Regions from separate parts of the Sutterella megalosphaeroides genome, predicted to be linked through region 3. Evidence: riboswitches for the same ligand, from Rfam matches in the RefSeq annotation. Region 3 holds a riboswitch; each other region holds the start of a gene.
What was found. A riboswitch is a leader RNA that binds a small molecule or an ion and turns the genes downstream of it on or off. The one in region 3 is predicted to bind lysine.
Positions count from the first base shown of each region.

Region 1: linked by a shared signal. The riboswitch ahead of S6FBBBH3_RS04490 (Na+/H+ antiporter NhaC family protein) and the one ahead of S6FBBBH3_RS05905 (amino acid permease) in region 3 are both predicted to bind lysine.
Region 2: linked by a shared signal. The riboswitch ahead of S6FBBBH3_RS05215 (APC family permease) and the one ahead of S6FBBBH3_RS05905 (amino acid permease) in region 3 are both predicted to bind lysine.

Region 1 covers NZ_AP018786.1:1,014,184-1,018,616, forward strand. The annotation lists gene S6FBBBH3_RS04485 (M20 family metallopeptidase) at 101-1,246, opposite strand; gene S6FBBBH3_RS04490 (Na+/H+ antiporter NhaC family protein) at 1,296-2,678, opposite strand; lysine riboswitch at 2,991-3,169, opposite strand; gene S6FBBBH3_RS04500 (hypothetical protein) at 3,539-3,985, opposite strand; gene S6FBBBH3_RS04505 (dipeptide ABC transporter ATP-binding protein) at 4,134-4,433, opposite strand, start outside.
Region 2 covers NZ_AP018786.1:1,221,411-1,225,843, forward strand. The annotation lists gene S6FBBBH3_RS05210 (amidohydrolase) at 1-61, opposite strand, end outside; gene S6FBBBH3_RS05215 (APC family permease) at 191-1,603, opposite strand; lysine riboswitch at 1,782-1,956, opposite strand; gene S6FBBBH3_RS05220 (multiheme c-type cytochrome) at 2,251-4,047, shown strand; gene S6FBBBH3_RS05225 (hypothetical protein) at 4,282-4,433, opposite strand, start outside.
Region 3 covers NZ_AP018786.1:1,388,782-1,393,214, reverse strand. The annotation lists gene S6FBBBH3_RS05920 (ABC transporter permease) at 1-661, shown strand, start outside; gene S6FBBBH3_RS05910 (hypothetical protein) at 1,124-1,585, shown strand; lysine riboswitch at 1,711-1,877, shown strand; gene S6FBBBH3_RS05905 (amino acid permease) at 2,075-3,541, shown strand; gene S6FBBBH3_RS05900 (transposase) at 3,670-4,014, opposite strand; gene S6FBBBH3_RS05895 (pyridoxal phosphate-dependent aminotransferase) at 4,238-4,433, opposite strand, start outside.

The sequences.
Region 1 (4,433 bases), 370 kb from region 3:
AGCCGCCCTGGAGCGCAAAAGCTCGGAGCGGCTTTGAGAAGGTCCGTGAACGACCGACGGAGTTGCGAGCGGACGATCTTCGCCCGCCCGCAAGCGAGGATCAGGGAGCGAGCAGCCGCTCTACCATACGCTTGTAGATCTCGAACGAGGCGAGCACTTCTTCGGGGTAGCCGCATTCGTTGTCGCCGTGCAGGTTTTCGCCCGACGGCCCGAACGTCACGACGGGAATCCCGAGCGTGACGGCGACGATGTTGGAGTCGCACACCGACGGGTCGTAGGCGAGTTCAAGGGCTTTGCCCGTCACGTCGGCGTAGCAGTCGACGAGCGTCGTCACGAGTTCGTGGTCTTCGGGGACCGCAAAGGACTGCATGTAGGGGCTTTTCCGGGGCTTCAGCCGGACGTTCACCTTATCGGCAAGGCCGAGGTCGGCTGCCGCCGAGCGGATCTGCGCGATGCAGTCCTCGGACGTTTCGCCCGGCACGACGTAGCGGTCGACGAAGACGTAGCAGCTGTCGGGAACGACGAGCGTGTCGGGGTTGCCCCCAGACATGTAGCGCACGCACCAGGTGCCGCCGACGAGCTTCGGGTGGGTTTTCGTCGGCAGCGCCTCGATCGCGACCGCAAGCTTTCCCGCCGAAATGAGCGCGTTTTCGCCGCGGCGCGGGTAGCGGCTCGCGTGCGCGGACTCGCCGCGCACGGTGACCTCGAAGCTGTAGCGACCGCGGAAACCGATCGCCGCGTTCGTAAAGCGGCACTCGGCCATGACGGCGTAGTCGGCTTTGAGCACGCCTTCGTCGCAAAGCGCGTAGGTCCCGCGACTCAAGCCCTCTTCGTCCGAAACGAAGGCGGCGAGGATCTTCCCCGAGAAGCGCTCGGGGTGCGCCGCAAAGTATTCGAGGGTCGAAAGGAGGCACGCGAGGCCCCCCTTCATGTCCATGGCGCCGCGCCCGTAGACCTTGCCGTCGATTTCGGTCGCGCGGAAAGGATTCGTCTTCCAGTTTTCGAGCGTCACGTCGACCGTGTCGATGTGACCGATCAGAAGCATCGTTTTCCCGGGACGGCCCGAGTCGAGCTCCGTCCAGACCGAGGGGCGCACGCCCTCGACGTCCTCGTCGAAGCGCGAAAAGTGCGGCGTCAGGCCGAAGCCGCGGATGAGGCCCGCGATGTGTTCGGCGATTTCGAGCTCGCGCCCGTTGACGGAGCGGATGTTGATGAGGTCGTACCAGCGTTGAATGAGGGGATCCATGGTGCGTTTTCCGTGAGTGGGTCGATGGGGATGAAAGAAGCGTCCGGACTCAGGCGGGCTGCGCTTCGGCGCGTCCCGTCGCACGCTCGTCGCGAAGGGCTTCGAGCTTGGCCGTGCACAGGCCCGTGACGGCGTAAAAGACCGAGAAGAGAATCGAGAGCCAGAGCATCGGCGCAAACGGCGTGAAGGCGAGATTCGCGACCCCGAGCGTGCCGGCCGTGTAGGAGCCCGTCGTCGACCAGGGCACCATGGGCGCAAGTCCCGTACCGGTGTCGATCATCATGCGCATCAGGTTCTTGCGGGAGAGCCCGTACGCGGGAAAGAGGTCCTTCGTCATGGCGCCGACAACGGGGTAGCTCACGTAGTAGGCGCCCGTAATCGTGAAGAAGACGGCATGGAGCACCATCACCGCGAAGCTCATCGATCGGCTCGTGCGGGCGCGTTCGCGAAGCCACGCAAGGAGCACGTCCGCGACACCCGCCGTGCGCAGGGGCGCCCCGAAGATCGCCGCCGCCATCAGAAGGCCGATCGTGCCCAACATGCTCGTGAAGCCCCCGCGGTTCACCATCGTGTCGACGAAGCTCGAGCCCGTCTCGGCGGCGTAGCCCGAATACATGGCGTTCATGAGGTCTCGCGGATTTTCGCCCTGAAGGACTACGGCGATGAGAGCGGCCGCGGCAATCCCTGCGACGAAGGTCGGGATGGCGGGCTTGCGAAGCACGATGAGGGCGAGCACGACCGGAACCGGTAGGAGCGTGAGAACGCTCAGGTCGAAGTTCGCGGAAAGCGTCGCGAGGATTTCGTCGTAGGCGCCGCTCGCCGCCGCGTGGGTTTCGAGCGAGAGCCCGTAGACGAAGAAGAACGCAAGGCTCAGAAGGAAGGCGGGTCCCGTCGAAACGAGGGCGTGCCGGATTCCTTCCATCAAGGGCGTGTCGGTAACGGTCGCGGTGATGACGGTCGAATCCGAAAGAGGCGAAATCTTGTCGCCCGTGAAGGCCCCCACGCACACGGCGCCCGCCGCGGCTTCGAGCGGAACGCCGAGGCCCTCGGCAACGCCCATGCACGCGATGCCCACCGTGGCGAGCGTTCCCCAGGACGTACCCGCGAGCGCGCTCATGAGCGTACAGATGATGCAGACGACCGGAAGGAACATCGAGGGCGTGATCACTTGCATCCCGAGGTAAATCATGGTCGGGATCGTGCCCGAAGCCATCCAGACGGCAATGAGGACGCCGACCGCGAGCAAAATGAGCATCGCCACGAGCATCGAGGCGATCGTATCGCGAATGCCGCGCTGCAGATCGTCGTAGCGGATCCCGAAGGCGCAGGCCATCGCGCACATGATCGCGCCGTCGATCGCAAGCACGATGCGCGCGTTGAGCTCAAGCTCCATGAGACCGAAAACCAAAACGAAGACGCCGACGGCAAGCATGGAAAAGGCTGCGCGGGCGCCGATCGGCGATGTTGTCGAGGATGCGGCGGACGGGTTCATGGCTGGGCCTCCGAAAAAGGGAAAAGCGAGGGCGAAAAGCTCTTCGGCAAGACGAAAAAAGGTCGAAGGTCCGCTTCCGGACCCCGACCTTTTGTTGACCTTCGGCCGCCCTGTAGCGCGACGGACGCTCCGTCGGTGTGAGGGCGGTCCCCCGTCGTGAGGTTGTGTTTCGGCCTCGGTCCTCTTTTGGCTTTTCGGCCGTTCGGTACCGACGCGCGCACTCCGTCGCGGGGTTTCGTTCTCTTTTTCGGGTGTTCCGGTAGCGCTCCGCGTTGCCGCGACAGTCCCGGAGATGTTCTCTCCGGTCCCAGGTGCGCTTTCGACCCGCGAAACGGCCCAGGCGCCCTTCGGCGGTCGTCCCTTTCGGCTTCCCCTCGATTTCGCGTGTATGGAGAAACGTACTCTTGAAGACCGCAACCTCTACCTGTGTCATTCCATTCTGCACTGCGAAAAGCGCGCGGTCCGTACCGAAAAGGCCTTAGTTCGTTTGTGACGATCGGGTGCGTCGCGCAACGAAAAAGGGCGTCTGGGGGAAATCACCCGAGCTCGAAAACCCGAATGCGTATTCGAAGGGTCGGTTTATTCCGAGGTTTACTAGGGGGTTGTGCCTAGTGCGGAAAACTCGTAGAAAAAATAAGGAAATAAGGAGAAATAAGGCAAAGGATGCCGTGCGGCAAATCGACGGCAACTCAACGGAAAACCGGCCGCGGGTTGCCGCGACCGGTTGAGCGGGATCCCCCTTGTCCCGAAACGAGTCGCTCGGTGCGAGGCGTTTCGGGAGGGGGGACGCGTTGAAGAACTCAGCGGGGGCCGAAGCCGGGACCGCCCGGACCTCCGGGTCCGCCCGGACGATGCCCGCCGGGCCCTCCGGGACCAGCCGCTCCGCCGGGCCCGCCCGGACGGTGGCCGGGCGGCTCGGGCCGATGTGGCGGTCGATGCGCTTGAGGAGGCGGAGGTGCCGGACGGGGCGGAGGCGGCGGGGGCGGACGATGGAAGGCGGCCGCCCGTTCCGCGAGGAATCGGCGGTAGGCGTCGCGCGAATACCAACGCCCGTCGTAGTACCAACGGTGTCCGTCCCAGCGGCCTTCGCGGTAGTGTTCGCGAATGTATTCGCGGGTGAGCGCGTCGGTGACGCCGTAGAGGAGGTCGGCGAGGAGTTCGTCCGAAGCGGCCGAAGCGACTCCCGCCCAACCGCCCGCGGCAAGCAGCACCGCCGTGCCGAAAATCAGTTTGCGACGCGTGGTCATGGTTTTCTTCCTTCTTCTTCCGTAGGGTTTTCTTGCTCGTACCCGATCGGATACGAGTGAACGTATGTTCAGTATAGGACGCGCCCATGCAAAGTCGCGTTAAGCGAACGCCGCGGAATGCAAGAAAGTGCGACCGAAGCTTGAGTTTTCAGTCGGACGCGTCGGGGCTGCGGTCAAAGAGCTTCGAAGCTTTCTCGCCGAGTCGGGGCACGGCTGCAAGGAGCCTCTGCGTATAGGGGTCGACGGGGTGCGTGAGGATCGCCTGCGCGTCGCCCGTTTCGACGATGCGGCCCGATTTCATGACGAGGATGCGGTCCGCCATGTATTCGACGACGCCGAAATTGTGGGTGATGAAGAGGTACCCGAGTCCGAACTCCCGCTGCAGGGCTTTGAGGAGATTCAGAATCTGCGCCTGCACCGAGACGTCGAGGGCCGACGTGGGTTCGTC
Region 2 (4,433 bases), 170 kb from region 3:
GGGCCCGGGCGAAGCGCCCGCGTTCAAGGTAGATCTTGGCGTTCAGAATGACGGTGGCCATGGGGGAATCCTTCGAAAAAAGGGTCACACGGGGGTGGATGGTTGAAATGTAGAACTCGGGGAGAAGACTCCGCGCGACCGCTCCTTGGCAGTCATCGGTCGCGCGGTGTTTCGGACAGGTGCTTTAGGATTATTCGCTTCCGAGGGCGTCCTTCCCTTCGAGGGCGCGTTCCTTTTCAAGCGCGTCGTGGCGACGGCGGAAGAAAAGTTCGTAGATCACGAGCCCGCCGAGCGGCACGAGAAGGCCGAGAAGCGCCGTCACGGGATCCTGCTCGAGGGTGTTCAAAGCCAGACCGATCATGACGAGGCAGATGAGAATCGTCGTGAAGGGATAGAGCCAAACACGGTAGGGGCGCTCCATCGTCGGGTACTTGCGGCGCAACACGATCACGGAGAAGAAGGTGAGGCCGTGGAAGATGATCCCGCAGAGGGCGACGAGGCTCGTCAATTCGGAGAGCGTGCGCGAGCACACGAGAATCGAGGCCATCACCGCGGAAGCGATCTGGGCGTTCATCGGGGTGCGGTACGTCGGATGGAGCTTCGCGAGGCTCGGGAACAGAGCGCCGTCGCGGGCCATGGCGAAGTACATGCGCGGGAAGACCATGATGCAGCCGTTCAAGGAATTGAAGATGGCGAGAATCATGGCGGCACCCACGACGATCATGCCCGCGGAACCGAAGAGTTCCTTCGCGGCCGCCGTGCCGAGGTAGTAGTCGCCGCTTTCAACGAGCTGCTGAATCGTCTCGAAAGGGAGGACGCGATAGACCGCATAGTTGAAGAGCACGTAGAGAATCGCCACGCCCGTGATCGAGAGAATGAGAGCAAGCGGAATGTTGCGCTTCGGGTTCTTGATTTCTTCGGCGATCGTGTTGAGGTTCGTCCAGCCTTCATAAGCCCAGAGGGTCGCGATGACGGCAAAGCCCACCATGCTGCAGAGTTCGAGGAAGGAGGGCGCGGCATGCGTTTCCGGAAGCTCGAAGGTGAGAAGGTCGGGCGACTGCGTCCCCATGGCAAGACCGCACACGAGAATGAGCACGATCGGGAGCATCTTCAAAATCATGAAGAGGTTCTGCACGGTGCTTCCCAACTTCACACCTCGGATGTTGAGGACCGTGAGAAGGAAGATCGACGCGAGAGCGATCCCCTTTTGCACCAGGGGGTCGAGCGGATAGATGCTCGAGAGCGCCGCCCCGAACGCCACGGCCAAAGCCGCGATCGAGCCCGAGGAGGAGAGGAAGAAATTCGTGATGCCGCACATGAAGGCGACGCGTTCGCCGTAGGCTTCGCGCAGGTACACGTAGTAGCCGCCCGCCTTGGGCATCATCGCGCCGAGTTCGGCAAAGCAGATGCCGCTCAGAAGCGTCACGAGGCCGCCGATAAGCCAAACGAGGAGCGCGAGGCCGAGGTTCATCCCGGAGCGCTGCAGAACGATCGCACCGATATAAAAGATCCCGGAGCCGATCATGATGCCGGCGAGCACGGAGATGCCGCCGAAGAGGCTCACTTCGCGCTTCATTGTTGCGGGTTCGTGGGAATTGGACACGGGGTTTCTCCGAAAAAGGGGAAAAGGGTCGAAAAAAATACAAACGAAAAAGCCGCACTCACCATCGTCGGTGATGCGGCTTATAAGAGAACCCGTCCTCGGCCCGTGCGCCCGCGCCCCTTCCGAGACGACCGAAGCGCTGTCGGACGCCGAAAACGGAGGGCTCGATGTCGCAAGCTCCGCCGATAGCGCCTCCGACGAAGCGAAGCTTCGCCGGGAGTCACCGACGTATTTCGCCGGTGCCCAACGCAGGGACGCACCCGTCCGAACGTTTCGGCGGGTTGACCTTTCACCGTCGTCTCCGGGTGTCCCCTCGAACGGCTACTCATTCGCCCCGCGCCTCTATCCACAACTTTCTGTCCGATAACTTTCGCACGGCAACGCGCACTGCGGGGACGAGGGAAATCCTGTAAACATAACTTTTGTTCCATCCTTTCAGTCGCATCAAAGCGAGTGGGCGATTTGGATTAGGGGTTCTTGAGTAACTTCGGGTAGGGAATATCCCTCGAACTCGGTCGGAATGCGTGCAAGTCCGAATCGGCCGCAGGGATGCGGCCCCGTAGAATGGCCCCAAGCACGATCGGGCCCGCAAGAACGAGCCCCGACCGTACTCCGAAGAGCTTCCAAGACCTTCCGTGGTGCCCGCCATGACCCCGTCCGTCCTTTCTCCCGTTCGATCTTCGTTCCGACCGTCGTCGTTCGCGCTCGCGTGCGCCGTTGCCCTTGCGGCTTCGCTTTCGACTTCCGTCACAGCGGCGGGTTCGACCCCGACCGCGTCTGCTCCGGAGCGCGCCGCCTGCACCGCGTGCCACACGGTGACGCCCAATCTGAGCGCGCACAGCCCGCGTGAAATCCATGCGCTCCACGCGGGCGACCTTGCCCGACCCGAAGGCGACTGCCTCCAGTGCCACGAGGACGACGGACGTTTTCTCGTCGCTCGGGCGAATGCGTGCTCCGGGTGCCACGCGGACTTTGCCAAGAAAGCTCCCCACGACGCGAAAAAGCTTTCGGACGCCGAGTGTGCCTCCTGCCATACGACGGACGCCGTGCGCGCGGCGCACTTGGGCGCCAAGGAAACGACCGCGCGCGAAGGACTCAAGTCGCTCGTCTCCGTTGACGTGACCGACGCGAAAATCGTGCGCGAAGCGGATGCGGCGTATGCCGAGGTCACGTTCCGGCTCTTGGACGCCGAAGGGCAACCCGTTCCGCTCGCAACGAAAGACCCCGCGGACGCCCCGTGGATCAAGAATCTCCAGCTCTACGTCAATTGGGACGCGGAAAGCGACTTCACGATGAGTCGCGGGACGCCGATTTTCGTGAAGTCGAACAAACGCGACGTCACGCAAAAGGGGCTCGGGCGCACGCCCGCGGGCGAGCGCGAACGGACGCCTCTTTTCCGCACGGACGGCGAACATTTCACCTACCGCGTGGGCCCCGTCGTGCTTGAGGACCGCTTTTCGACGTCCTCCCCGAAAGCAGGGAAGGTGGGTGTCGTGAGCAACCGTCTGATCTACTGCTTCGACGACGCGAAAAAGCTCGCGGCGTGCGACAGCGGTCGCGACCGTAAGAACGCCGCCTGGAACGACCTCTGGGTGTTCGACGAAAAGGGGCTCGTTCCGCACGAACGCCTCACGGCCCTGCGCCCGACGATTACGTCGAACGCCAAGTGCGGGACCTGTCACGGCTACAACGCCGAGCACGACGAAACCGAAATCAATTGTCGCAGTTGCCACTCGCAGGTGACGAAGAAAAACAAGCACTACGCGGATACGACCTGCTACTCGGGGCACGACGACGAAAACGGGCGCCATACGACGCCCTTCAAGCCGAAGAGCTACGCCCCGCGCGCGATGCCGGGCTTCGGCGGGTCGACGAACGACCTGACGCTCCCGTGCGTCACGTGCCACAATCCGAATACGCCGCCCACGGCCGCGATTCGCGACTACATGACGAACGCCGATTCGCCCGATTTCATCGAGGACCTCGTGCTCTCGTACCCGGACATGAAGGTCTGGATCCATTCGCTCCATGCGGGGACGCGCCCGAGCCAGCGCGCGGAAGGCGGCGTTCGCGAAGTCAAATGGGCGAAGTCCCGCGGCGACTGCACGGCCTGCCACGAGGGCGAGAGCTTCGGCCTGGAGCGCCTCGCCAAGGTCGGTCGCCCGCTTGCGCTCGATACGGCGTACGACCCCGACTCGAACGCCCATCCTGCGGTCGACTTCACGGTGAACGCCTACGCCTCGCCCATGGCGGCGACGTGCTTCGCGTGCCACGCCTACACGCGGGACGCCTACGGGAAACTCGTCAAAAACGAGAAGGCGAAGGCCCACATCGCCGAGATGGGCGGGAAATTCGGCGTCAAGCTCGAAGACCTTCAGCCCGAACGCTGCAACACCTGCCACACGCCCGAAGCGCTCGGCAAGGCGCACGGGTTGAAGCGCTGACTGAAGCGCTGACGAAGAGATTCCGAAACCCCGAACCGCCGAGTCCGTGTTGTCTCGGGCGTCGGGCTCCGGTTCGGGGGAGCGGAATCGGGAAGCTGAAAAAGACATCGGGGCGGCGCTTGGTGCGTCGCCCCGAGAAGCGTATTCGTTGAGGGATTTGTTGAGGGACTCGTTGCGGGATCCGTCGGCTTCACGGTCGGCGGATCTTTTTCGTCGGGCCCGAAGGCGCGAAGCTCACTTCTTCTTCGCGTCGCCGCCCGCAAGATAGAGGCCCGCGAAAATCATCATGACCGCAAACGGCACGGCGGGTTCGCTGTCCGGAAGATTCATGAAGATCAAGAGGAGCGCAAAGCCGAGCGCGGCGACGCCGTACCCGACGAGGCGCC
Region 3 (4,433 bases):
CGAAAAGGGTGCCGCGGGCGCCGTGCGGCTCGTTGAGCGCTACCGCTACAACGAAAACGCGATCACACGCTACAACATCATGCCGGGGCTCATTCTCGCGCTCTCAATGCTCCAGGTGATGCTCCTTGCGGGTGTGGCCGTTTCGCGCGAACGCGAAGAAGGATCCTTCGACATGATGCTCATGACCCCGATGACCCCCGTCGAAATCTTCGTCGGGAAAGCGATCCCGCCGCTTGTGATCGGCGTCGCGCAGGGCTTTCTCATTTTTGCCGTCGCGCGCTACTGGTTCGAGATTCCCTTTGCGGGCTCGATCGGGCTCCTCTTTTTCGTCGTATCCCTCTTTTCGCTCAGCATCGTGGGCTTGGCGCTCGCGATCTCGGCCGCGTCGCGCACGTACCAGCAGTCCGTGATCCTCGTCTTTTTCTTCGTGCTTCCCGCCCTCATCCTCTCGGGCCTCATGACCCCCGTCGGGGCGATGCCCGAATTCATGCAGGCGGCGACCGTCTTCAACCCCGCACGCTACGGGATCCAGATGGTACGCATGATTTATTTCGAGGGTGCGGGCTTCGACGCGATTCGCCCCTTCCTCTGGCCGCTCCTCCTACTTACGGGACTTACGATTCCGGCGGCAACGTGGTTCTTCCGGCACAAGGTCACCTGATGTGCCTGAAACAGCCGAAGGGCGCGGGAGATCGGGACGCGCAACAGACGCGCGGGTGCGTAACGAATTCGCACACTCTCGGCCTCCCGCCTCTGGCATACTGAGCCCGACGGGCGCCCGAGCGTTTCCTCTTTGCGCGTCCGACCGACTACAACGCGAGTTTCTCCGAGAAACCTTACTAGGAACCGATCCGCAATGCTTAAGATCATCGCTCTGGCCGTCCCCGCCGCGCTCCTTCTCGCCGGCTGCAATCAGTCGATCACGCCGAACGAAAAGACCTGCTCGCCCGCCTACATCAAGGAAGTCGCCGACAAGGAAGGCCCTCTCCCAGGCCTGCCTCGAAAAGGGCTACGACAACGCGCTTTCGAGCATCGACAAGGCGGGTGCCGCGCTCAAGGAAAAACTCTTCGGCGAGAAGAACTGAGGGTCTCGACAACTTTTCGTCATTTTTGATTTTGTCCCATGAAAGACCTCACCCGAACAACACTTTTTTCCTGCCTTTTCGGACTTCTCGCGTGCGCTTCAAGCGTATCGGCCAAAGACCTCATGGCAGATGCCGTACCGGAAGTCGTTCGTGCTTACGTACAAACAACCTTCGGCGATATCCCTCGCATCGAATGGGATTTTGATGAGGATACGAACACCTTCGAGGCCGACTTCGAACTTGCGGGCGATCGCGAGGTCGAACTTCGGATCAGACCCGACGGCACGCTGTTCTCGGCCAAAGAAGATGTGCCGGCAAGTGAAATCCCCGAGTACGTCAAGGCGGCCGCCCTCAAAGAAATACCGGGCGCCCGCATCCTCGGCGCCAACAAACTCACCGACCGCACGGGCACCGTTCTCTGGGACGTGGGACTACGCGCAACGAATAACGGACGTTTCTATCGAAACGTTCGGATTCCCGAGCAACAACTCAAACGCTGAGCACACTCAAGCTTCGATACGCCCGATTTTTGTTTCCGGAACGTGCCTTTCTCCAAGGAAAACCCACAAATCCTCCATTTTGTGTAACAATGTGTCCTTTGCCGCCCGAAATCCGGTCGGCAACCATGCGTGATAGAGGCGCGGGCGAGCATGAGTAGACGGCCGAGGGGGTACCCGAAGAAGCCGATCGAAGGGGCCGTCCGCCGAAACGCCCTGCCGGACGCGGGAGGGCAGTTGGGGATGCGGAGAAGATCCGCATCACTCCCGTCGCGACGAAGCGCTCGTTCGGCTTGCGAACGACCCCAAGCTTCGGTCGGTGACGGAGGAGCTGTCGGCTGGCGTTACGGGCACGAACACACCGTCCGTTCGTCGCAGGGATTGCTTTTTGAATCACCCCGCGACGCCTTCGGAAAGGGATACGGGCCCCGTGCGACACCGATGGATGTCGCACGGAACCGCAACTCTCTTTTTTCCGAAGGAATTCCAAGAATGTCCGAAACAGACGCCGGCAGCCGGTCCGGCCTCAAGCGCGAACTCAAGTCGCGCCACGTCACCATGATCGCGATCGGCGGCTCGATCGGCACGGGGCTTTTCGTCGCCTCGGGCGCGACGATTGCCGAAGCGGGCCCGGGGAGCGCGCTCCTTGCGTACTCCGTGATCGGCCTCATGGTGTACTTTCTCATGACGAGCCTCGGGGAGCTTGCCGCCTACGAACCCGTGGCGGGGTCCTTCTCCACCTACGGGCGTCGCTACGTCGACGAAGCGTTCGGCTTCGCGCTCGGCTGGAACTACTGCTACAACTGGGCCGTCACCGTGGCGGTCGACCTCGTCGCAGCGCAGCTCGTCATGGGCTGGTGGTTTCCGGACGTCCCCGGAACCCTCTGGAGCGCCCTATTCCTCGGGTTTATTTTCCTTCTCAACTTCTTCTCCGTGAAGGGGTTCGGTGAAACCGAATACTGGTTCGCGCTCCTCAAGGTGCTCACCGTGGTCTTTTTCATCGCCACGGGCTGCGCGATGATCTTCGGGATCCTCACGGACGACATCCCCGCGGGCTTTGCGAACTGGACGACGGGGGACGCCCCCTTTGTGGGCGGGTTCCCCGCGTTGATCGGCGTCGCGATGGTCGTCGGCTTTTCCTTCCAGGGGACGGAGTTGATCGGCATCGCCGCGGGCGAAACGCAAAACCCCGAAAAGGCGATTCCGCAGGCCGTGCGACAGGTCTTCTGGCGCATCCTCCTCTTTTACGTCCTCTCGATCTTCGTCATCAGCCTGATCATCCCGTACACGGACCCGCGTCTTCTCAAAAACGACATCGCGGACGTGGCCGTGAGCCCCTTCACGCTCGTTTTCGAGCATGCCGGTCTCTTGTCGGCCGCCGCCCTCATGAACGCCGTCATCCTCACGTCGGTGCTCTCCGCGGGGAATTCGGGCCTGTACGCCGCAACGCGCATGCTCTACGTGCTCGCGCTCCGAGGCGACGCGCCGAAGTGCTTCGCTCGACTCTCGAATTCGGGCGTGCCGCGCTACGCGCTCGTCGCGACGACGGCGGTGGCGGGCCTCTGTTTCCTCACGTCGCTCTTTGACAACCGCGACGTCTACCTGTGGCTTCTCAACACCTCGGGGATGTGCGGCTTCATCGCCTGGCTCGGGATTGCAGTGAGTCACTACCGCTTCCGCCGCGGCTACGTCCTGAAGGGATGCGACCTCTCGAAGCTTCCCTACCGCTCGGGCTTTTTCCCCTGGGGTCCGATCTTCGCCTTCGTGCTCTGCATGACGATCATGCTCGGCCAGAACTACAAGGCCTTCCTCGAAGACACGATCGACTGGTCCTCGGTGGCTGCGACCTACATCGGCATCCCCCTCTTCCTCGCCGTCTGGCTCGGCTACAAGCTCGTCAAGAAGACGAAGTTCGTACGCTACGAAGACATGGAGTTCCCGGCAAAATACCGGGCGTGATGCTCCCCTGAAAAACCCCGTTCGTACAGGGCGCGAGCGGGGTTTTTTCACGTTCGGCGCGGGACTTCGACGCTCTCGTTGGGTCGCGCTTGCGCGCCGCACCCTCGCTCACCGCACGCCGCGGTCACTTAATCGTACGGAAACTCAAGAGGAGGCAGCTTCCAAGGCGGCGGATACATCCGCTCCGACTGCGCCTCTTTCTTCAGCCGGTCCAAGGTCTCTTCGAATAGTTCTTTTTCGATCGCTTCTCTGCAGTCCGAAAACTTCTGCGCTTCGTCGGGCGTCAACTTCGACAAGAACTGCCCGACGAGTTCTTCATCTCGGCGGTATTCCGCAACCCAACGATAGAGCGTACTGCGGGCAACCAGAAGTTCCTCGGCCGCTTGCTTGACAGGGCAGCCCGTCACTACGACATATCGTGCGGCCACGCGTTTTGCTTCGGGCGTGAACCGAGCTCTCGTGTAGACGATCATGGCCGATCTCCGGAAAGACACACACGTCTATTGTGCCTCGATCGTTGCGCGGTGACGGGGGCTCGGATCGTTCTCCCCAAAACGGAAAAAACTCCCGGCCCGCGCTCTGGGCCGAGAGTTTCTCCGGGGAAACGGCGGTTGATGCGTGCGACCGCACCCCGGCAGTCGCACGAGCCGCAACCCGCGCGCGAGAACGTAATCCCCCATCCTCGCGCGCTTTCGGTCAGATGAGACCCTTCGTACGGAAGTCCTTGAGGACCTTGACGAAAGCCTTCATCTCGCCGGGGGTACCGAGCGTGAGACGGTTCCAGCCCGTAAAGGGCGGGAACGCGCGGCCGACGAGAATGTTCGCATCGGCCATGTGCTTGCGGTACGTCTCGGAGTCGCCCTTCACCTGGTGGAAGATGAAGTTCGCTTCC